2 linked regions of the Sagittula stellata E-37 genome follow. The protein of the gene in region 1 interacts with the protein of each later gene in a pairwise test. Links are inferred from orthologs where the notes say so. Each region holds a gene or a part of one and is shown on either strand. Other genes may lie near its edges. The genes, in order: ABFK29_RS17435 and dnaA.

Region 1 (16,662 bases):
CTCTCTCGCCGCGCCGCCGCGCCGGTCGCGCAAGTGGACGACGAGGAAGACGGGGTCGAGACGGAGCCCGAACCTTTACCGTCCACGGATGAGGCAAAGCCGCGCGGACTCGATCCGGAAGTGGCCGAGATCTTCCGCGAGGAACGCGACTACGAAGCCCGCAGGCGCACGGCGGAATCGCTGGAGACGCAACCGGACCTCGGTCTGGGAGAGCCGGATGAGGACGAACGAGCGCGCCGGTCGAGGCAGGCGCGCGAACGCATGTCCCGCATCCGCGGGGACGAGGCCACGGCACCGCAGTCCACCAGGCGCCCGGCCCCGCCCGTTGTCCCCGAAACCGCCCCCCCCGACCAGGACGAAGGCCGGGCAACGGCAGAAGCGGTCGCGGCTGCGGCAGCGAGTTCGCGGCGCGACCTCCTCCCGGACGTGGACGAAATCAACCAGACGCTGCGCTCCACTTCCGAGCCGCGCGTCATCGACTCCGCCGAGCGCAACGCGACCGCGACCGATCCGAAGTCGGGCGGTTTCGGCAAGGGCTTCCTGCTGGTGATCGTTCTTGCCGCGCTGGCCATCGGCACCTACGCCAACGCCACCAAGATCTCCATGTCCGTGCCGCAGGTCGCGCCTGCGCTGGACGCCTACGTGGCCACGGTCAACAAGGGGCGCGTGTGGCTGGACCAGCAGGTGCTGCAGCTCATGACGATGCTCGACGGGATGAGCTCGGAGGCAGCCCCCTCGACGACGGAGACGCCTGCGGAGCAGGACGCCGAAACGGACACGTCAGAGAGTAACTGATCCGCGGAACCGCCGAACGCGCGGGTCCTGCGGGGCCGGCGCGATTTCGGAACGCCGACTGTCGGTGCCCCTGAAATGGCCCACACGGTTGGGCCGTTCGAATGCACCGGATTGGTGTGCTCCCCCAACAAAAAGGACCGCCGGTCACACCGGCAGTCCACTCGTGCGTTCCGGGTCCTACAGGTGCAGGTTCAGACCCGGCCCTTCCAAGGCACCAGCACCCGTTCGGCCCATCGCATCAGGATGTCGATCCCGAAGCCGATGATGCCGATCAGGATGATCCCCATGATGACGATGTCGGTCAGCTGGAACTTCGAGGCGACCATGATCATCATCCCGGCCCCCTTCTCTGCCGCGACAAGCTCGGCCGCGACGACGGTGCCCCAGCAGACCCCCATCGCCACCCGCGCGCCGGTGAATATCTCCGGCAGGGAGTTCGGTACGATGACGTGCCGCATGATCTGCCACTTGGACGCGCCAAGCGAATAGGCGGCGTGGACCTTGGAAATCGCCACGCCGGACACCCCGGCCCGTGCGGCGATGGCCATGATCCAGAGCGCGGCCAGGAACAAAAGGATGATCTTTCCCAGCTCGCCGATGCCTGCCCAGATGATGACCAGCGGGATCAGAGCCAGCGGCGGCACGGGGCGCATGAATTCCACGATCGGATCGAACCAGCCGCGAAACCAGTCCGAGAGACCCATTGCGTAGCCCAGCGGAATGCCCACCAGCGCTCCGAAGAAGAAGCCGAGGATCACGCGGAACAACGAATAACCGAGGTGTTCCCACAGGGTCGAGTCGCGATAGCCGTCAGAGGCGATTTCGCCGAGGCGGGCCAGGACGGCTTCGGGCGGCGGCAGCCAGATCGGCTCCATCTGCCAGCCCTTCGCCGGTTCGAAGTTCAGCGTGCCCTTGGGCGACATACCCACCCGCCCGAACTCGGTCATGACGGAGCCGCCCGGCTCGATGGGTTCGCCGTTCACCGCGATCACGGTGTGGCCTGCGTCGCGGTCCATCTCGTCGTTGCGGTCGACCCGGATCAGGCCGGAGCGCCAGGCGCCCACGCTGTCGCTGTCGTTCTTCGCCCAGCCCTCACCGGGATCGACCTCCGGCGCGTCTGCATCCGTACCGACCTCGAACACCCGGACCGTCACCGTGGCGTCGTCCGGTTCGACACCGTCGGCCGTTGCGGTGTAGGTAAAGGTCGCGTCGCCGATGAAGGGACCCGGAGCGTGCAGGAAGCCCGGCACAAGCTTTGAACCGGTGAAAGCCGCCCACAACAGGAAGATCACAAGGATCGAGATCACGCTGGCGATGCGGTTCGGCACCACGGCGCTTTCGTCGCCGAACGTCACCGTCTTGAGAGAGGTGTAGTCGGTCGTCGTCTTGCGCACGATGAACTTCACCAGCACGAAAGACACGACAAAGACGATGGCGTAGATGAGGAAGACGATCATGACGCTTCTCCCCTGTCTTGCTGCATCACGTGCACCCCTGCTCTGAGAACGCTCATTCCGCCGTCTCCGATCGTCCCATGATTTCCTCTTCCATGTCCCAGATCATCCCGAGGATCTCCTCGCGTTTCTGGCCGAAGTCGGGGTGCTTCTTCACCTCTCGCAGGTCCGCGTTGACGCCCATGTCGGCGAAGGGCAGACGGTATTCCGTGTGGATGCGACCCGGGCGCGGCGCCATGACCAGCAGCCGCTCCCCCAGCAGCAGCGCCTCCTCGACCGAGTGGGTGATGAGGATGATGGTCTTGCCCGTCTCCTTCCAGAGTTTCAGAACCAGACCTTGCATCTTCTCGCGCGTCAGCGCGTCCAGAGCGCCCAAGGGTTCGTCCATCAGGATCACGTCCGGTTCGTTCGCGAGGCAGCGGGCCAGGGCCACACGCTGCTGCATCCCGCCCGACAATTCGTAAACTGCCTTTTCCTTGAAGTCCTTAAGGCCCACGACCTCCAAAAGGTGATCGACGGTCTGGGCCCAGTCGCGTTCACGTTTGCCTGCCATGCGGGGGCCGAAGGACACGTTTTCCCGCACGTTCATCCACTCGAAAAGCGCACCCTGCTGAAACACCATTCCGCGTTCGCGGTCCGGGCCACGCACCCGGTGCCCGTTCATCACGATCTGCCCTTCGGTCGGCGCAAGGAAACCCGCGACGATGTTCAGAAGCGTGGTCTTTCCGCAGCCCGAGGGGCCAAGGACGCTCATGAGTTCGCCAGGGGCAAGGGTAAGCGACACGTCTTTCAGCGCCTGCACCGAACTTCCGTTCGGCAGATCGAAGCGCATGGAAAGGTTTTCGATGGCGAGACCGCTCATGCCACCTCCTTTTCTGAGTGCGGAGTTCTGGCCCGACGGATCGGGTCGCGGGCACAGTCATACGGCGAACCACCGAACCCGGCCCGATGGCGCCGCGGCAGGGCCACTGCCGCGGCGCAGGTCTTACATGCCGTTCGCCGCTTCGAGCGGACCGGTGTTTACGTTGCCAGCGTAGCTGTCGAGTGCGGAATCGATGGATCCCGCCTCGACGAAGACGTCGGCCACCCCCTTCATGAACTCCTGCGCGCCGCCGCCCAGCCACTTTTCGGTCAGCTGGTCCTCGACCGTCGGGAAGACGAAGGTCGAGATGGTCGCCATGGTGGCTTCTTCGTCCATCCCCGCGTCCTTGGCGATGACCGGCAGCATCTTCTCATGATTGGCTTCGTCCGCCCACATGGCGTTCGCCTCTGCGGTCACGGCAAGGAATTGCGATACGATGTCGGAGTTTTCGGCCACCCAGCCAGCCGGGCCGGAGGTCACGTCGAACACCAGGATGCCCAGATCTTCCTTCTCGGCGCCGGTCAGCAGGACATTGCCGTGCTCTTTCATGCGGCGCAGCGAACCGCCCCAGCCGCAGGCCATATCGACCGAGCCCTGCGCGATGGCGGCGGCACCGTCCGGCGGTGCCATGTCGACCACTTCCATGGAAGAGATATCCACGCCGAAGTGGTTCATCTGCTTCAAGAAACCGTAATGCGCAGCGGTGCCCAGCGGGACGGCGACCTTCTTGCCAGCAAGCTCCCCGGCAGAGTCCTTGTCGATCTCCAGCGCCTCGGCCACGACGCAGTTGTCGTTGTCGGCATAGGACACCGCGACGTCTAGGATCTGCAGATCCTGACCTGCGGAAACCGCAACCACGAAGGGCGGCACGCCCTGGCTGACGGACAGGTTCACGTCACCGGAAGCCATCGCGGCGCTCATCGCGGTCCCTGTGTCGAAGCTGACCCAGTTGACGTCCACGCCCATCGCCTCTTCGTACATGCCTTCGGCCTTCGCGTACTGGAAGGGCATTGGCCATTCGAGGAAGTAGCCAACGGTGATTTCTTCGGCCTGCGCCATCCCTGCCATGACGGCCATACCGGCCACGGCGCCCAGAAGGGTCTTTTTCATCGATACATCTCCCGTGTTGTCCCCGTCCTTGCGGGGGCTTTACGCGGGTCCGGCCCGCGGACGCCTCGCTTCGGACGCCGCGTCCGATCCGACCAGCAAACAGGCAGCCGATCAACGATTTTTCGGACAGACCTTGTACCCCATAGGTTCTGCGCACCCTGACCGGCCTCGAATTATTCTGGCAACCACCTGAGATTCATGAGAAATCGATTCCGTGCGCAACCGGCAAGCGACAAACTGGCACCATATGAGCGCCTCAACTGGCCCTATAAGCCGCTCAAAATTACGGCCAACTGGATCAAATCCCGCCTCTTAAGGAGTCTCTCACGATGATGGACGGCACCTACTCCCAGAACGATCTTTCCCACGTGGTGGATGCAGACAAGGCCCACGTCTGGCACCACCTTGTGCAGCACAAGCCCTTCGAGACGAAGGACCCGAATATCATCATCGAGGGCAAGGGCATGCGCGTCTGGAACCAGGCGGGCAAGGAACACCTCGACGCCGTGTCCGGCGGTGTCTGGACGGTCAACGTGGGCTACGGCCGCGAGCGGATTGCAAAGGCGGTCTACGACCAGCTCATGCGGCTGAACTACTTTGCGGGCTCTGCCGGATCGGTGCCCGGCGCGCTCTTTGCCGAAAAGCTGATCGAGAAGATGCCGGGGATGACCCGCGTCTACTACACGAACTCGGGCTCGGAGGCGAACGAGAAGGCCTTCAAGATGATCCGCCAGATCGCGCACAAGCGTCATGGCGGCAAGAAGCACAAGATCCTGTACCGCGACCGCGATTATCACGGCACGACCATCGGTTGCCTGTCGGCGGGCGGTCAGGACGAGCGCAACGCGCAATACGGCCCCTTCACTCCCGGGTTCGTCCGCGTCCCGCATTGTCTCGAATACCGCAAGCACGAGCAGGACGGCGCGCCGGTCGAGAACTACGGCGAGTGGGCCGCGGAGCAGATCGAAAAGGTCATCCTCGCCGAGGGGCCGGACACTGTGGGTGGGCTCTGCCTTGAGCCGGTGACCGCAGGCGGCGGCGTGATCGCACCGCCGGAGGGCTACTGGCAGAAGGTGCAGGAGATCTGCCGCAAGTACGATGTGTTGCTGCACATCGACGAAGTGGTCTGCGGCGTGGGCCGGACCGGCACCTGGTTCGGCTACCAGCACTACGGCATCGAGCCCGACTTCGTGACCATGGCCAAGGGCGTCGCTTCCGGGTATGCGGCCATCGCCTGCATGGTCACGTCCGAGCGCGTCTTCGAGATGTTCAAGGACGATGCCACCGACCCGATGAACTACTTCCGCGATATCTCCACCTTCGGGGGCTGCACGGCAGGTCCGGCGGCCGCCATCGAGAACATGGCGATCATCGAGGAAGAGGGGCTGCTGGAGAACACAACGGACATGGGCGCCTACATGCTCGACCAGCTCAACGCGCTGGCCGACCGGCACAAGGTCATCGGCGACGTGCGCGGCAAGGGGTTGTTCCTTGGCGCCGAACTGGTGACCGACCGCCAGTCGAAGGACGTCGTGCCCGAGGCGCAGGTGCAAGCTGTGGTTGCGGACTGCATGGCGCAGGGCGTCATCATCGGCGCGACCAACCGGTCCGTCCCGGGGCGCAACAACACGCTGTGCTTCTCGCCCGCACTCATCGCGACGAAGGACGACATCGACGAGATCGTCTCTGCCGTCGACGGTGCGCTCGGGCGTATCTTCGCGTGACCCCGACCAATGACCACGGGCAGCCCATAGGCGTGTCCGTGGCCCCACATTTCCCGCGCCCCCGTCCGCCGCACGTTGCGCTGGACGGGCGGTTCGGGCGTCTTGTACCGCTGCGCGAGGAACACGCGTCTGGGCTGTACGCCGCCTTTGCGGCGGACACGGCTGGCACCGGCTGGACCTATCTGCCCATCGACGCATGGGACACAGAAGAGGCCGCCGCCCGCTGGTGCCGCACAGCGCAGGGTTCGGCCGATCCACAATTCTACACCGTAGAGGATGCGGATGGCGTGGCGTCGGGCTTTTGCTCGCTTCTCAGGATCGACCCTTCCGTGGGGTCCGCAGAGGTCGGCTTCATCCACTTTGCACCCCGCTTGCAACGCACGGCCCTGGCGACCGAAGCGATGGTCCTGCTCATGCGTCACGCCTTCGACACTCTTGGATACCGGCGCTACGAGTGGAAATGCGATGCGCTGAACGCGCCGTCGATGCGTGCGGCAGAGCGGCTGGGCTTTACATACGAAGGCACGTTTCGACAGGCGACGATCTACAAGGCCCGCAACCGCGACACGGCGTGGTTCTCGATCATCGACGCCGAGTGGCCAGCGCTGAAGGCACGCTTCGACCGCTGGCTCTCGCACGGGAACTTCGACGGCGATGGCCGCCAGAAAGCCCGCCTGTCCGAGGTCTAATCCGCCGGACAGCCGGGTTTTGCTGTGTATTGCAGACATATTCCGGCTTGATGCGTAGCGAGGGTTGAGAAACGGTCAACCTGTTTCGTGGCATGACTGGACAAATCCACCAATATGGAGCGTTCGCATGCCGGCCCGTTACCCAGACTATCCCTATGTGGAACCCATCGCCTCGAACGTCTCCCAGGAAGAGATCGAGGCGACAATAAGCGACCTTCTGGCCAATCACCCGGGGGTCTGCCTGAAAGAGGGGCCGCTTGACGGGCTGTGCCGGGCGTTGAACGTCGACATCGAGTACTCCAGCCCGCCGCACGAAATGATGCTGGACGTGCCGCTGCACAAGCGTGCGGTGATCTGGCTTCCGAAGAACGGGCGCCCGAAGAATGACCGCGTCGCAGCCGCCATCGGGATCGGCCACTGGATCCTGCACGTTCCGATCACCCGCGAAAAGCACCCCGGGTGCGGGGTGCAGGCGCTTCACCGGCCCAAGGAACTCGCGGCGCAGATGGAGGCGCGCCGCTTCGCCTACATCCTGCTGATGCCGGACGAAGCGTTCCGCAATCTATGGTACGAAGGGCGCGCGCAGGCTGTGGCAGACGTGCTGAACGTGCCGACGCAGGTTGTCTATGAACGCGCGTCGATGCTGGACCTCGCCCCTCCGGAGAGTGCCGGTGACAAGTACGAATGGAAGGAGCGTCCGGCCATCGGCGGCTATTGAGCCCCTCAAACGACAAAGGGCCGCCAGCATGGACGACCCTCTTTATATCTGTGGGGGCGTTGGCCCCGATCGAGCGCTGCACGACCAAAAGCTTCCGCCCTGCGGCCGGATCAGCCTCTGCAGCGATCAGGCGTTTACGCTGTCCTTCAGAGCCTTCGCAATGGTCATCTTGACCTGCTTGTCGGCTTCCTTCTTGAACTGCTCGCCGGTGGCGGGGTTCCGCACCATGCGTTCCGGACGCTCACGGCAGTAGATCTTGCCAACGCCGGGAAGGGTCACGGCACCGCCGTCAGCCACTTCGGAAGTAATGATTTCCACAAGGCTGTCCAGAGCAGCGTTCGCGGTCTTCTTGTCCGCGTCCATCTTCTCTGCCAGTGCAGCCACAAGCTGGGTCTTTGTCATCGGCTTCGCCATTTCATGGTCTCCTTCTGATGCGCCACCGCCTACCTGCATGAGCGCTTTATCACTGCCCAAACTCCCTTGGGCCTCTGCGCGGCATTAAAACCGGATATGGGCGGGAAACACAATAATTCGTGGCTTACACCCAACCAATATTGTGCATTTTGTGCCTGTTTCCCTCAGGTCAACTGACGCTTCAGAGGAATGCAGTCTCTTCAAAGCTGCGCAGTTTGCGGCTGTGTATGCGTTCCAGCGGCATGTCGCGCAGTGATTCCATGGCTCTTATTCCGATTCTCAGGTGGCGTGCCACCTGCGTCTTGTAGAAATCGGAGGCCATGCCCGGCAATTTCAGCTCGCCGTGTAGCGGCTTGTCGGACACGCACAGCAGCGTCCCGTAAGGCACGCGAAAGCGAAATCCGTTGGCCGCGATCGTCGCGGATTCCATATCCAAGGCCACTGCCCGCGACTGCGAAAGGCGCTGGACCGGGCCTGTGTGTTCGCGCAGTTCCCAGTTGCGATTATCGACGGTCGCCACCGTCCCTGTGCGCATGATCCGCTTCAGGTCATACCCAGAAAGCTGCGTTTCGGCCGCGACCGCGTCTTCCAGGGCCACCTGGATCTCGGCCAGCGCAGGGATCGGCACCCATATCGGCAGGTCGTCGTCCAGGACCTTGTCCTCGCGCAGGTAGCCGTGTGCCAGAACGAAATCCCCCAGAGACTGCGAATTCCGGAGCCCTGCGCAATGCCCGACCATCAGCCAGGCATGGGGCCGCAGCACCGCGATGTGGTCCGTCGCCGTCTTGGCGTTCGACGGTCCGATGCCGATGTTGACCAGCGTGATACCGGACCCGTCGGGACGCTTGAGGTGATACGTCGGCATCTGCGGCATCCGCAGGGGCACAGCAATCTGTTCCGAGGGGTCAGATATCTCGGTGTTGTCGGTGCTCACGAAGCTGGTGTAGCCCGATGCCTCGTCGGCCAGCATCGCGCGGGCGTACGCTTCGAATTCCGACACGTAGAACTGGTAGTTGGTGAAGAGGACGTGGTTCTGGAAGTGAGCGGGGTCTGTCGCCGTGTAATGCGCAAGCCGAGCCAGCGAGTAGTCGACGCGCTGTGCCGTGAAGGGCGCCAGCGGCGCGGCCTCTCCCGGCTGGGTCACGGCCACGCCGTTGACGATGTCGTCGTTCGTCGTCGTGAGATCCGGCACGTCGAACACGTCCCGCAGGACAAAATCCGCGGCACCTTCCTGCGGGACGGTCACGTCCGGGTAGTTGGCAACGGCGAAATGCACCGGCATCGGCACGTCGGAGGCACCGATCTGCACTTTCACCCCGTGGTTCGCCAGCAGCAGACCGATCTGCTGCCGCAGGTAGTGGCGGAACATGTAGGGCCGCGTCACCGTCGTGGCAAAGGTCCCCGGCGTCGCCACGTGACCGAACGACAGGCGGCTGTCGACCTTGGCGAAGCTGGCCGTGGTGAAACGGACCTCGGGATAGAAGGCGCGAAGCCGCCGCCCGGGATGCCCTTCGACCATCGCCTGCAGGAAGCCATCCCGAAGAAAGCCCGCGGACGCGTCGTAAAGTTCGCAAAGCCTGTCCACTGCGGCGCGCGCGTCGTCGAATAGTTCCGGCTCCGGCAGGTCCGGGGTCAGTTCATTCAACGGCTCCATGGTGTCTTGCATCGCGTGTTCCTTACTCTCTTGCCCGGAACGTTGACAGCTTGTCGCAGCGGGTGCAACCTGCCGAAAAGGTCAGGAGGACTGACATGATCGACGGAATGGACCTGGAGACCGTCAAGCCGGAAGATTTCGGTCGAACCTTGCGCGGTTTTGGCGTCAACCTGCTCGTGCGCGACGTTCGGGACGAGGCGGAGCGTCTGTCTGCGGTCTTCGGCATGACAGCGCATCGGGTCAGCGACGATTTCGCCATCCTCCTCTACGGACCGCAGGTGTTCCAGCTTCATTCCGACGGCACCTACCACGCCAACCCCCTGCTGTCGCTCGTCCCCGAGCAGCCGCCGCGCGGGGCCGGTCTGGAACTGCGCCTGTTCGAAACCGACCCGGACCAGGCCACGGCCCGCGCCGGTGCGCACGGCTTCCACGTGCTGCAACCGCCGACCGACAAGCCGCATGGCCTGCGCGAAGCCTATCTGCTTTGCCCGGACGGTTACGCCTGGGTGCCATCACGTCCGCTGGACTGACGGGAACCGGCGGGGTCCTTCGCGGGTTCTCGGAACATGCTCGCCACGGTGTCCCTCACGTATTATCCCGACTCGCGCCCCGGCATCAGCCGACTGAGATGCGGACGTGGCTTTTCTTACATTGCACCGGACGGCACCCGGATCGATGACCGGACGGAGCGCGCGCGGATCAAGGCCCTGGCGGTGCCGCCCGCCTACGAAGACGTCTGGATCTGCCCGTTGCCCGACGGGCACCTTCAGGCGACCGGGCGCGATGCCCGCAGCCGCAAGCAGTATCGCTACCACCCGGACTGGCGAACCTGGCGCGATGCCCGGAAGTACGACCATCTGCACAGTTTCGGAGAGATGCTGCCCGGTCTCAGACGGCGCATAAGACGGACGCTGCGGCAGAGCGAGGTCGGCGATCACGCCTTTGCCCTCGCCGCGATACTGGCGTTGCTGGACCGCGCCTCTTTGCGGATCGGCACAGCCGATTATGCGCGCGAGAACAAGACCTATGGTGCCACCACACTGAAACGGCGCCACGTCGCACTCGACGGCGACGGGTTGCGCTTCCGCTTCGCCGCGAAAGGCGGCAAGCGCGTCGACAAGTCGTTGCAGGACCGGACGCTAAACCGCATCCTGACCCGCATGGGCGACCTGCCCGGCCCCGAACTCGTCAAATGGATCGACGACGATGGTGCGCGGCACGCCGTCAGCTCGGGCGAGGTCAACGCCTGGCTGGAGGACATCACCGGCACCGAGGGCCTGACCGCCAAGACGTTCCGCACCTGGAACGGCACGGTCGCCGCGCTTGAAGCCGCCGAGCAGGCAGACAAGCCCACGATCAAGGCGATGGCGGAGGCGGCGTCCGACCGCCTTCATAACACGCCCGCCATCGCGCGTTCTGCCTACATTCACCCCAGGGTCATCGCCTTGGCCGAGGCGCCGCGCGACCTTTCGGGCTCACCGGATGTGCGCGGTCTGCGCCGCAGCGAATGCCTGCTGATGCACCTGCTGTCGGATTGACTTCGGAGGCCGCACCACGTGCAATACGCGGACCAAAGGAGGCTCAGATGAACGCACCACAAACCCGACCGAACCTTGACCACTGGCAGGAGCGCGTCGATCTGGCCGCGGCCTTTCGATGGACGGTCCGCCTCAACATGCATGAGGCCGTGGCCAACCACTTCTCGCTTGCCGTGAACGACGACGGATCGAAGTTCCTGATGAACCCGAACCAGATGCATTTCTCGCGCGTACGCGCCTCGGACCTGCTGTTGGTGGACGCGAACGACCCTGCCACGCTGGACCGCCCCGGCGCCCCCGATCCGACGGCCTGGGGCCTGCACGGAGCGCTGCACCGCCATTGCCCGCATGCCCGCTGCGCTATGCATGTGCACTCGGTCCATGCGACCGTCCTCGCCTGCCTGAAGGACAAGCGCCTTCCCCCGCTGGATCAGACCTGTGCGATGTTCTTCAACCGCGTCGCCATCGACGATTCCTATGGCGGGCTGGCCTTCGAGGAGGAAGGCGAACGTTGCGCGCAACTCTTGCAGGATCCGAAGGTGAAGACGCTGGTGATGGGCAATCACGGCGTCATGGTAATCGGCGACACGGTGGCCGAGACATGGAACCGTCTCTACTACTTCGAGCGCGCCGCACAAACCTACATCACGGCGCTTCAGACCGGCGTGGAACTGGACTTCCTTTCGGACGAGGTCGCCGAGAAGACGGCCCACGAGATCGAGACGTACCCGGAACAGGACATCCGCCATCTCGCCGAACTGAAGGCGATTCTGGATATCGAAGGGTCAGACTACGCGGCTTGACCGTGGGTCCGCGCCCGACCGACGGGGCGGCGGCGCATAGCCCCGCCCTACACCGGTATGCGCTTGAGGGTCAGGATGCGGCTGAGGTCCTTCGCATGTTCCCCTTTGGCCGAAGCGCCATAGATCGGCACTTCTGTCCACGACGCCTCGGCTGTGCCGGCCAGTGCCGAAATGGCCGCGTCGTAGCCCTTGTCGACCCAATGCGCGGCATTGACGGATAGGACGGCGATGCTGCCGGGCCGGATCACGCGCAAGACCTCGGGAAGCGCCTCTGGCCCGACATGCCCATGGGTAAAGGTGCCGGAACTCACCGCACCGGCGAAGGCGCCGTCGTCGACCGGCAGGCGCTCCAGCAAGTTACCTGTAAAGATCCGGTCGTAAATGCCCTTGCCTTCGGCAACGCTCAGCATCTCCTGGGACAGGTCCGTCGCCGTGACCGGAGCGATCCCCAGCGTCCGCAGCGCCGCGCCACACAGCCCCGTGCCCGCGCCGAGGTCGATCACGGGTCCGGTCCCGCCGCCGTCGCGATAGGCTTGGGCGACGTGCATCGGCAGGACGTAGTCCATGTCTTCGGCAAACGCGGCATCGTAGGTTTGCGCCCAGTCTCGGTAGAGCGCGATGTTGTCGTCGGGTGTATCCAGCCCGTAGGCCGCTTCCAGATCCTGTGCCATGGCAAGAGTCTAACGCGGAACGCACGCACCCCGCAATTGCGCAGCTCTTCCGGCCAAAATCACCTACCGACGCGACGGACGCTTTGCCGTTTCAGTTCGACCGCAACCCGGTTTCGACCAATATGCCTTTGCGCTTGGCTTCGTAGTAGTAGCCCTTGGCATACCACATAATCGAGTCGTCCCAGTCGCCATCGGCCACCATATACGCGCCCTTGAGGTACTTCAGCGCATACTGAAGGTTGGTCTCCGCATCGAGAAGATCGGGGGCAGACCCGCGGAATCCCATGGTGCGTGCGGTGGCAGGCAGGATCTGGAAGAGTCCCCAGTATGGGCCGTTCCGGGCTTTCGGGTTGTGCGTGCTTTCCCGGACGGCGAGGCGATGCACCAACGGGCGAGGCAGCCCGTAGTGATCGGACCACTTGTTAATGGCGTCGCGCAATTCGGGCGTTTCGTTTGGGAAAAGCGGCAGCGCATCGACGGGCTTTTCGACGGGCTCCGGCTTCGGCGCGGAACAGGCCGCAGTAAGGGCCAGCATGAGGATCAACGTAAGGCGTGGCAGCATGAGTCTCTCCGTGAACGGAGATCTCTTACGGCGAGAGGCACGCGCCAAGCGAGTCCCTCCTGAAAGCATCGGCGAAGCCTTGCCAATGGCGGGCGGACCGGATGTTCCAACAGCAAAACAAAGAGGCACATCGGCCCCCCAAGCCTGGACCCTCGCCAGCACGGCGCCCTCGCTCCGAAGCGGCTGGCCGGGTGATCAAGTTCTCCTCCGATATGTGGCCGTCGCTTTCATAAGCCGCCTCGCCCGATCTGGCAGGTGCGCGTACAGCAATGGCCTTCTGGACCTTCGACAAGCGTCCCTCCGCACCGTTCGATTTCTGAGGATGCGGGACAAGCCTCCTTTAATGTCCTCGACCCGAATGCACACGACAAGACACGTTGGGAAAAGGGATTATTGAAATACTTGCCAAATTCCATTGCCGACGCCACCTATGCCTCATGACAAAGACCCTTCTATCCCTCGGCCATGGCTTCTCGGCGCGCTTTCTGGCAGCGGACCTTCTGGCCGAAGGATGGCGCGTCATCGGAACCACCCGATCCGCAAACAAGCTCGGTCCACTGGAAGCGACCGGCGTGGAGGCGATCCTGTGGACGCACGACTCCGTGGCGCGGGCCTTGTCAGAGGCCACGCACGTGCTGATGAGCGCCGCCCCGGACGCGGAAGGCGATCCGGCATTGCGGCTGATCGGCCCGGAACTGGCGGATCGGGCCGGTGGACTGGCGTGGGTCGGTTACCTCTCCACGACCGGCGTGTACGGCAACGCCGACGGCGCCTGGGTCGACGAGACTTCGCCGCTCGACGGGCATTCGCGCCGCGCTCGCGCCCGGATCGAGGCCGAGGCCGCATGGCGCGCCATTCCCGGCCTGCCGGTCCACAGTTTCCGCCTCGCGGGCATCTACGGCCCCGGTCGAGGCCCGTTCGAGAAGCTGCGAAACGGCACAGCCCGCCGCATCATCAAGGACGACCAGATATTCTCGCGCATTCATGGCGAGGACATCTCGCAGGTGCTGCGTGCCTCCATCGCGCGCCCCAACCCGGGCGCGGCTTACAACGTTTGCGACGACGAGCCGGCGCCGCCGCAGGACGTCATCGCCTTCGCCGCCGAACTGCTTGACGTGCCGCCGCCTCCCGAAGTGGCATTCGAGGACGCCGACATGTCGCCTATGGCCCGCAGCTTCTACGCCGACAACAAGCGCGTTTCGAACCGCCGCATCCGTGAAGAACTGGGTGTCACCCTGCGCTACCCCGACTACAAGTCGGGTCTGCGTGCCGTGCTCGCCGCTGAAGAGCTGCAGAACGGCTCCGGCCAATGACGCCTCAGGAACGTCCGGCACCGGAAAACCTCAACGCCCTGCTCGACGCCATCAGCCCCGACGAAGGGCAGGAGCGCGTGTCCGTCGAGAATGTGCTGGACAAGATCGGCGGGCGGTCTTTCTCGGCCGTGATCCTTGTGCCTGCCGTCATTCTCGTATCGCCGATTTCCGGCATTCCGGGGACGCCCACAATCGGCGGGCTGACCGTGCTGCTGATCACGCTTCAGGCCATGTTCGGACGCAAACACCTGTGGCTCCCGGGCGTGCTGCGCAGACGTGCCGTATCCGCTGCGCGTCTGCAAAAGGGGATTGACTGGCTGCGCAAACCGGCAGGTTGGATGGACCGCCACAGCCACAACAGGCTGCGAATTCTCGTCAGCGGCCCCGCCCGCTTTGTGGCCTACCTGACATGCTCGATCATGGCACTCAGCTGGCCGCCGCTTGAACTGTTGCCCTTTTTCACCAGCTTCAGCGCCGGCGCGGTGGCCATGATCATGTATGGGCTGATGGTCCGCGACGGTGCCTATACCCTCGCAGGATACATCCAGACCGGCCTGCTTTACATGATCCTGCTGTCGGTCTGGGCGGGGATCGTCTAAGCGCGACAGCCCGACCTGCGCGTGTCCGGCCCAATTTGGCGTGATGCGATGTAGGGCGGGGCTGTGCGCCGCCCAGCCTTCAGGCCCGCTTGTCCAGCCGTTCGACCCCCAGCGCGGACAGCACCTTCGCCTCGATGTCCTCTGCGTTCAGTTGCGCCACAGCGTACATGTCGCGCGGGCTTGCCTGGTCGATGAAGATGTCGGGCAGAACCATGCTGCGGTACTTCAGGCCGCGATCAAAGACACCTTCCTCGGCCAGAAGCTGCGCCACATGTGACCCGAAGCCACCCACCGCCCCTTCTTCGACGGTGATCAGAGCCTCGTGTTCGCGCGCGAGCCGCAGCACCAGATCACGGTCGAGCGGCTTGGCGAAACGTGCATCCGCCACGGTAACCGACACGCCTCGGGCCTCCAGCGCCTCTGCCGCTTTGATGCTCTCGCCAAGGCGCGTCCCGAAGGACAGGATGGCGACCCGCGTGCCTTCGCGCATCACCCGGCCCACACCGATCTGTAACGGCACGCCACGCACCGGCATCTCGACGCCTTCGCCCTCGCCACGCGGATAACGGAAGGCGATGGGGCCTTCGTCATGCGCGGCTGCGGTGGCGACCATGTGCTTCAGTTCGGCTTCGTCGGCGGCGGCCATGACCACGAACCCGGGCAGGTTCGACAGGTAGGCGACGTCGTAGGACCCGGCATGCGTCGCACCGTCCGCACCGACGAGGCCCGCCCGGTCGATGGCAAAGCGCACAGGCAGCCGCTGGATGGCCACGTCGTGCACGACCTGGTCGTAGCCGCGTTGCAGGAAGGTGGAGTACATCGCGCAGAACGGGCGCATGCCCCCTGCGGCAAGACCCGCGCTAAACGTCACGCCGTGCTGCTCGGCGATACCCACGTCGAAGCACCGCGACGGATAACGCTCCGCAAACAGATCCAACCCGGTGCCATCCGGCATCGCGGCTGTCACCGCGCAGATACGACTGTCTTCCGCCGCCTCCTGCATGAGCGCCTCGGCGAATACCTTGGTGTAGGACGGCGCGTTCGACGGCGACTTCTTCTGCTCCCCCGTGACAACGTCGAACTTCGCCCGGGCATGGCCTTTGTCGGCGGCATGCTCCGCGTGGCTGTAGCCCTTGCCCTTGCGGGTCAGCGCGTGGATCAGGATCGGCCCCGTCGCCCGCGCCTTCACCGTGCGCAGCACGGGCAGCAACTGGTCAAGATCGTGCCCGTCAATCGGGCCGAGGTAGGAAAACCCCAGTTCCTCGAACAGTGTGCCCCCGACCGCCATCCCTTTCAGCATTTCCTTGGCGCGTTTGGCGCCTTCGCGGAACGGTTCCGGCAGCAGCGATACCGCGCCTTTCGCGGCGGCCTTCAGGTCGTGAAACGGCGCCTCGGCATACAGCCGGGTCAGGTAGGAGGACAACGCGCCGGTCGGCGGCGCTATGCTCATCTCGTTGTCGTTCAGGATGACGATCAAGCGTTTCTTCAGGTGGCCGGCGTTGTTCAGCGCCTCAAAGGCCATACCGGCGCTCATTGCACCGTCCCCAATCACCGCAATGGCGTCACCGTGACCGGTGTCGCACGCCCCCCCCAGATCACGCGCGACGGCAAATCCCAGCGCGGCGGAAATCGAAGTGGACGAATGCGCCGCCCCGAACGGATCGTAGGGCGACTCCGAACGCTTGGTGAACCCCGACAGACCGTCCTTCTGCCGAAGGGTCCGGATGCGGTCGCGCCGCCCGGTCAGGATCTTGTG
Region 2 (4,604 bases), 3.3 Mb from region 1 along the record:
AGAAGCTTGCGCATTTCGCCCACGGTCTTGCGCGGCACGATGACGCCGGGCATGTCCGCCGCCCCGTCCGGCAGCGGCGCGTCGATGCGGGCCAGCCTGTGACCGTCGGTCGCCACGCAGCGCAGGGCCTGCCCGCCATCGCCGTCGGCCACGTGCATGTACACGCCGTTCAGGTAGTAACGCGTTTCCTCGGTCGAAATCGCGAACTTCGACTTGTCGAACAGGCGCCGAAGGACTTCGGCCTTGGCGGTGAAGTTCGACCCGTATTCGGACGACGCCATGACCGGGAAATCCTCTTTCGGCAGGGTCGCGAGATTGAAGTTCGAGCGGCCCGCCGAGACGGTCAGGCGACCTGTGCCCGGCTCTTCGGCGAGGACGACAAGCGCGCCGTCTGGCAGCTTGCGAACGATTTCGTGCAGGGTGACGGCGGACACTGTTGTGCCGCCTGGCTTCTCGACCTGTGCTTCGGCCTTGTCAAGCACCTCGATGTCGAGATCCGTGGCGCGGAACGTGACCGTTTCGCCTTCCGCTTCGATCAGGACGTTAGCCAGGATCGGGATCGTGTTGCGCCGCTCCACGACCGATTGCGCCTGCGCGACCGCGCGCAACAGCGTCGCCCGTTCCATGCTGATCTTCATCGCACTACACCCTCTCCGCCAGTCCGGACGCGCACGTTAGCGCGGAGCGGACCCCGCTCCAAGCCGGTTTTCGCCATTTGTCTGTTGGAATTCCGGGGTCGTCAAGGCACGCCGCCCCGAAACGGCATGCCACGGCTCCAAGTGTTGTGAGGCAGACTCAGGATGCCCCGGATCACGCTTCGAGAGCGCGGCGCAGCATCTCCACGTCTTCGTCGATCTGGCCATCCTGCTGGCGCAGTTCCTCGATCCGCCGCACGCCGTGCATCACGGTGGTGTGGTCGCGCCCGCCGAACCGCCGCCCGATCTCCGGAAGCGACCGCGACGTAAGCTGCTTGCACAGGTACATCGCCACCTGCCGCGGGCGGGCAAAGTTGCGGACCCGCTTCGGCCCGATCATGTCCGACAGACGGATGTTGTAGTGCTCGGCCACCTTGCGCTGGATCTCGTCTATGGAAATCTTCCGCTCGGAGGCGCGCAGCACGTCGGCGAGGCTATCCTGCACCAGGTCCATGTTGATCGGCTTGCCGACCAGCGAGGCGAAGGCGAACAGACGGGTCAGCGCGCCTTCAAGCACCCGCACGTTGGTCGAGATGCGATGCGCGAGGAATTCCAGAACGCCATCGTCGATCTGCAAGCCCGGGTGCATACCGCGATAAACCTCGACTTTCGACTGCAGGATGCCGAGGCGAAGCTCGTAGTCGGTCGGGTGCAAGTCGACGACCAGACCGGACTGAAGGCGGGAACGGATGCGGTTCTCCAGGTCCTTGATTTCGTCCGGGGCACGGTCGGCGGAGATGATGATCTGCTTGTTCTGATCGACCAGCGCGTTGAACGTGTGGAAGAACTCTTCCTGCGTGGAATCCTTGCCGGCGATGAACTGCACGTCGTCGACCATGAGCACGTCGACGGACCTGAACATTTCCTTGAAGTCCATCATCTTCCGTTCGCGCAGCGCCTGCACGAAACGGTACATGAACTGTTCCGCCGAGAGGTACAGCACCGTCAGCCCCGGATTGCGCTGAGACAACTCCCACGCGATGGCGTGCATCAGGTGCGTCTTGCCGAGGCCGACACCACCGTACAGGAACAGCGGGTTGAACGTCACCGGGCCGCCTTCGGCGACGCGGCGCGCGGCAGCATGCGCCAGTTCGTTCGGCTTGCCGACCACGAAGGTGTCGAAGGTGAAGCGCATGTCCAGCGGCGCGCCCGGCAGTTGCTGGTCGCGGGAAGACGTGACCGGCGCCTGTTCCGCTTCGGGAATGTTCAGCGGCTTGGCCTTTTCCTCGGCGTCTTCGCTGGAGTCGTCCAGGATTCCCGCCTGGAACGCCAACCGACGCGCCGACGGTTCCACCGTCGATATCTGTGCCAGAAGCATGTCGCCGAAGTTCTGGGAGACATACGTCCCGAAGAAGTTCGTCGGTGCCTGAAGCGTGACGATTCCGTCAGCCGTGATGCCTCGGAAACGCAAAGGTTGGATCCAGGTCTTGTAGTTGTTCTGACCGATCGTCTTGCAAATCTGCTCTTGGAGGGCGCCCCATTGTTCTTTTTTCATCCGCCAACTGTGTCCTCAGTTCCGTTCCTGCTCTCCGCCTGCCGACGGACGCGGTCACGGGCGATGAGGAACAAAACAGCCCGCTCGAAACCCGTAAGGTTCGAGGTGTGGAGCAACTGCTCCGACGATCCACGGCTTCCCGCGCCCGATGTCCCTTCGGTGCGCAGGTCCATTGACCCGGTCTGTTTCATGGACATGGCCAGGGTTTCCCCTGAACATCATCAAAGGCACGTATGTGCCCCGACAAGTTTGCCCCGCTTTCCCCAATGAATGCGTGGGCTGGCAGCCTTGTCCCCCCATTGCGACGTGACTCGCCCGGTGAAATTACCAACCTTCGTCAGTTTCCGGCAACCGATCTTGTAGCTTGACTCGGTGAATCCCGAAAAAGAATCTGGCGTTCGTGCAACACCTTGAAAACGCAAAAAAGCGCCCCAAAAAAGGGCGCTTTTCGTAAACATGTCATTGGATCTTAAGGCGTTTCAGGCGCCGACCGCCTTCACGCGCGCCGCAAGGCGCGACATTTTGCGAGAAGCGGTGTTCTTGTGGAACACGCCCTTGGTTACGCCGCGCATCAGTTCCGGCTGAGCCACTTTGAGAGCTTCCTGAGCCGCGGCCTGATCGCCGGATGCGATCGCTTCTTCGACCTTGCGGATGAAGGTCCGGATGCGCGAGCGACGTGCCTTGTTGACAGCGAAACGCTTTTCAGACTGACGCGCGCGCTTCTTGGACTGGGGTGTGTTTGCCATGATGATCGGTCCTGTTCGTAGTATCGGTTCGAGTTTTCTGTGACGACGCAATGCCTCTCCAGACCCGAACGGATTGCGGGACCGATTCTTGCCTGAGCGGGCATCACGCGCATGTATGACGGGCGCCTATACAGCAGGCGCCCGGTTTCGGCAAGCATCACGTTCAGACGCATGCCGGAATCGGTGCGATCCGACGTGGCCCCGGGTCAGCGGTCCCGGAACTGGGCCGAGCGCTTCTCCATGAATGCGCCCATGCCTTCCTTCTGGTCCTCTGTGTTGAACAACGCATGGAACGCGCGCCGTTCGAACAAAAGACCCTGCGACAGTGTCGTTTCGTAAGAGATGTTGACCGCTTCCTTGCAGGCGATGGTCGAGATCATCGACTTCTCTGCGATTTTCTCTGCCGCCGCGCGGGCCTCTTCCATCAGCTGCTTTGCCGGGACAACACGGCTGACCAGTCCGGAACGCTCTGCTTCTTCCGCGTCCATGAACCGGCCGGTCAGCGCCATGTCCATGGCCTTCGACTTGCCGACAAAACGCGTCAGGCGCTGCGTTCCGCCAAGGCCGGGAATGACGCCCAGGTTGATCTCCGGCTGGCCGAACTTTGCGTTGTCCGCCGCGATGATGAAGTCGCACATCATCGCCAGCTCGCAACCGCCACCCAGCGCATATCCGGCGACAGCGGCGATGATCGGCTTGCGGGTGCGTCCGATTGTGCCGCCTTCCGTGCCGAAAAAATCCGACATGAACATGTCGACATAGCTTTTGTCGGACATTTCCTTGATGTCGGCACCGGCGGCAAAGGCCTTCTGCGAACCGGTGATGATGATGCAGCGCACCTTGTCATTGCCGTCAGCCTCTTTCAGCGCCTGGCAAACCTCTCCCAACAGCTCGGAGTTGAGCGCGTTCAGGGCGTCCGGTCGATTGAGTCTGATGGTGGCGACGTGGTCTTCTACTTCGACGATGATCGTCTCATAGGCCATGAGAATAGGGCTCCGTCCGGTTCCGTCAGAGGCCAAGCCTTAACACTTCGGCGAAGACGATCAAGCTTATCTTTGGCACTTCGGGCAGAAGAAAGACGACCGTCCCGACTGCACGATGCGGTGGATCGTGCCGGTGCAGCCGGGCGCCTTGCACGGCGCCCCCTCACGCCCGTACACGTCGAAGCTGTGCTGGAAATATCCAAGTTCTCCATCGGCTTGGCGAAAATCTCGGAGCGACGAGCCGCCCGCCGCAATAGCATCTTCAAGCACGTCGCGGACGATCGGAACCAGCGTCGAAATCCGTGCTGCAGAGATGCGGACACAACGTCGCGCCGGATGGATGCCGCTGCGGAACAGAGCCTCGCAGACATAGATGTTGCCCAGCCCAGCGACTATCTTCTGGTCGAGAAGCGCGGATTTGATCGGCGTGTTGCGCCCCTTGAGTCGCTCGACAAGGTGGGATTCGGTGAACGCATTTCCCAACGGTTCCGGCCCGATCCTGGCCAGCAGCGGGTGCGCATCGACAGCCCGGGTGGACATCAGGTCCATGGCCCCGAAACGGCGCGGATCGTTGAAGGTGACGCGGGCGCCGTTGTCCATGTCGAACACGACGTGGTCGTGTTTCTCGGGCATCGGGTGATCATGGACGAACTGGCCCAGGGGATCGCCGGACACCAGCATCCGA

What was found.
Region 2: the proteins of ABFK29_RS17435 (region 1) and dnaA interact in binary tests that used the Escherichia coli proteins (3 or more experiments, as listed by UniProt). The link is inferred for Sagittula stellata E-37 from one-to-one orthologs.

The regions. Positions count from the first base shown.
Region 1 is NZ_CP155729.1:3,649,526-3,666,187, forward strand. Bases 6,123-9,120 are described here. They hold ABFK29_RS17435 (HU family DNA-binding protein), read right to left. Parts: upstream 7,767-9,120; coding sequence 7,479-7,766; downstream 6,123-7,478. Other genes in these bases: ABFK29_RS17425 (GNAT family N-acetyltransferase), read left to right, coding at 6,123-6,634; ABFK29_RS17430 (ImmA/IrrE family metallo-endopeptidase), read left to right, coding at 6,762-7,352; ABFK29_RS17440 (AMP nucleosidase), read right to left, coding at 7,948-9,120. Also shown: ABFK29_RS17400 (zinc-ribbon domain-containing protein), read left to right, coding at 1-795; ABFK29_RS17405 (ABC transporter permease subunit), read right to left, coding at 987-2,252; ABFK29_RS17410 (ABC transporter ATP-binding protein), read right to left, coding at 2,305-3,111; ABFK29_RS17415 (ABC transporter substrate-binding protein), read right to left, coding at 3,235-4,221; ABFK29_RS17420 (aspartate aminotransferase family protein), read left to right, coding at 4,554-5,945; more of ABFK29_RS17425, read left to right, coding at 5,942-6,122; more of ABFK29_RS17440, read right to left, coding at 9,121-9,432; ABFK29_RS17445 (VOC family protein), read left to right, coding at 9,528-9,950; ABFK29_RS17450 (DNA topoisomerase IB), read left to right, coding at 9,987-10,958; ABFK29_RS17455 (class II aldolase and adducin N-terminal domain-containing protein), read left to right, coding at 11,006-11,761; ABFK29_RS17460 (class I SAM-dependent DNA methyltransferase), read right to left, coding at 11,809-12,432; ABFK29_RS17465 (transglycosylase SLT domain-containing protein), read right to left, coding at 12,524-12,994; ABFK29_RS17470 (SDR family oxidoreductase), read left to right, coding at 13,432-14,307; ABFK29_RS17475 (exopolysaccharide biosynthesis protein), read left to right, coding at 14,304-14,906; dxs (1-deoxy-D-xylulose-5-phosphate synthase), read right to left, coding at 14,986-16,662.
Region 2 is NZ_CP155729.1:354,091-358,694, reverse strand. Bases 1-2,976 are described here. They hold dnaA (chromosomal replication initiator protein DnaA), read right to left. Parts: upstream 2,191-2,976; coding sequence 811-2,190; downstream 1-810. Other genes in these bases: rpsT (30S ribosomal protein S20), read right to left, coding at 2,670-2,936; dnaN (DNA polymerase III subunit beta), read right to left, coding at 1-638. Outside these bases: ABFK29_RS01775 (enoyl-CoA hydratase), read right to left, coding at 3,143-3,919; mutM (bifunctional DNA-formamidopyrimidine glycosylase/DNA-(apurinic or apyrimidinic site) lyase), read right to left, coding at 3,986-4,604. UniProt on the Escherichia coli protein: Plays an essential in the initiation and regulation of chromosomal replication. Binds in an ATP-dependent fashion to the origin of replication (oriC) to initiate formation of the DNA replication initiation complex once per cell cycle.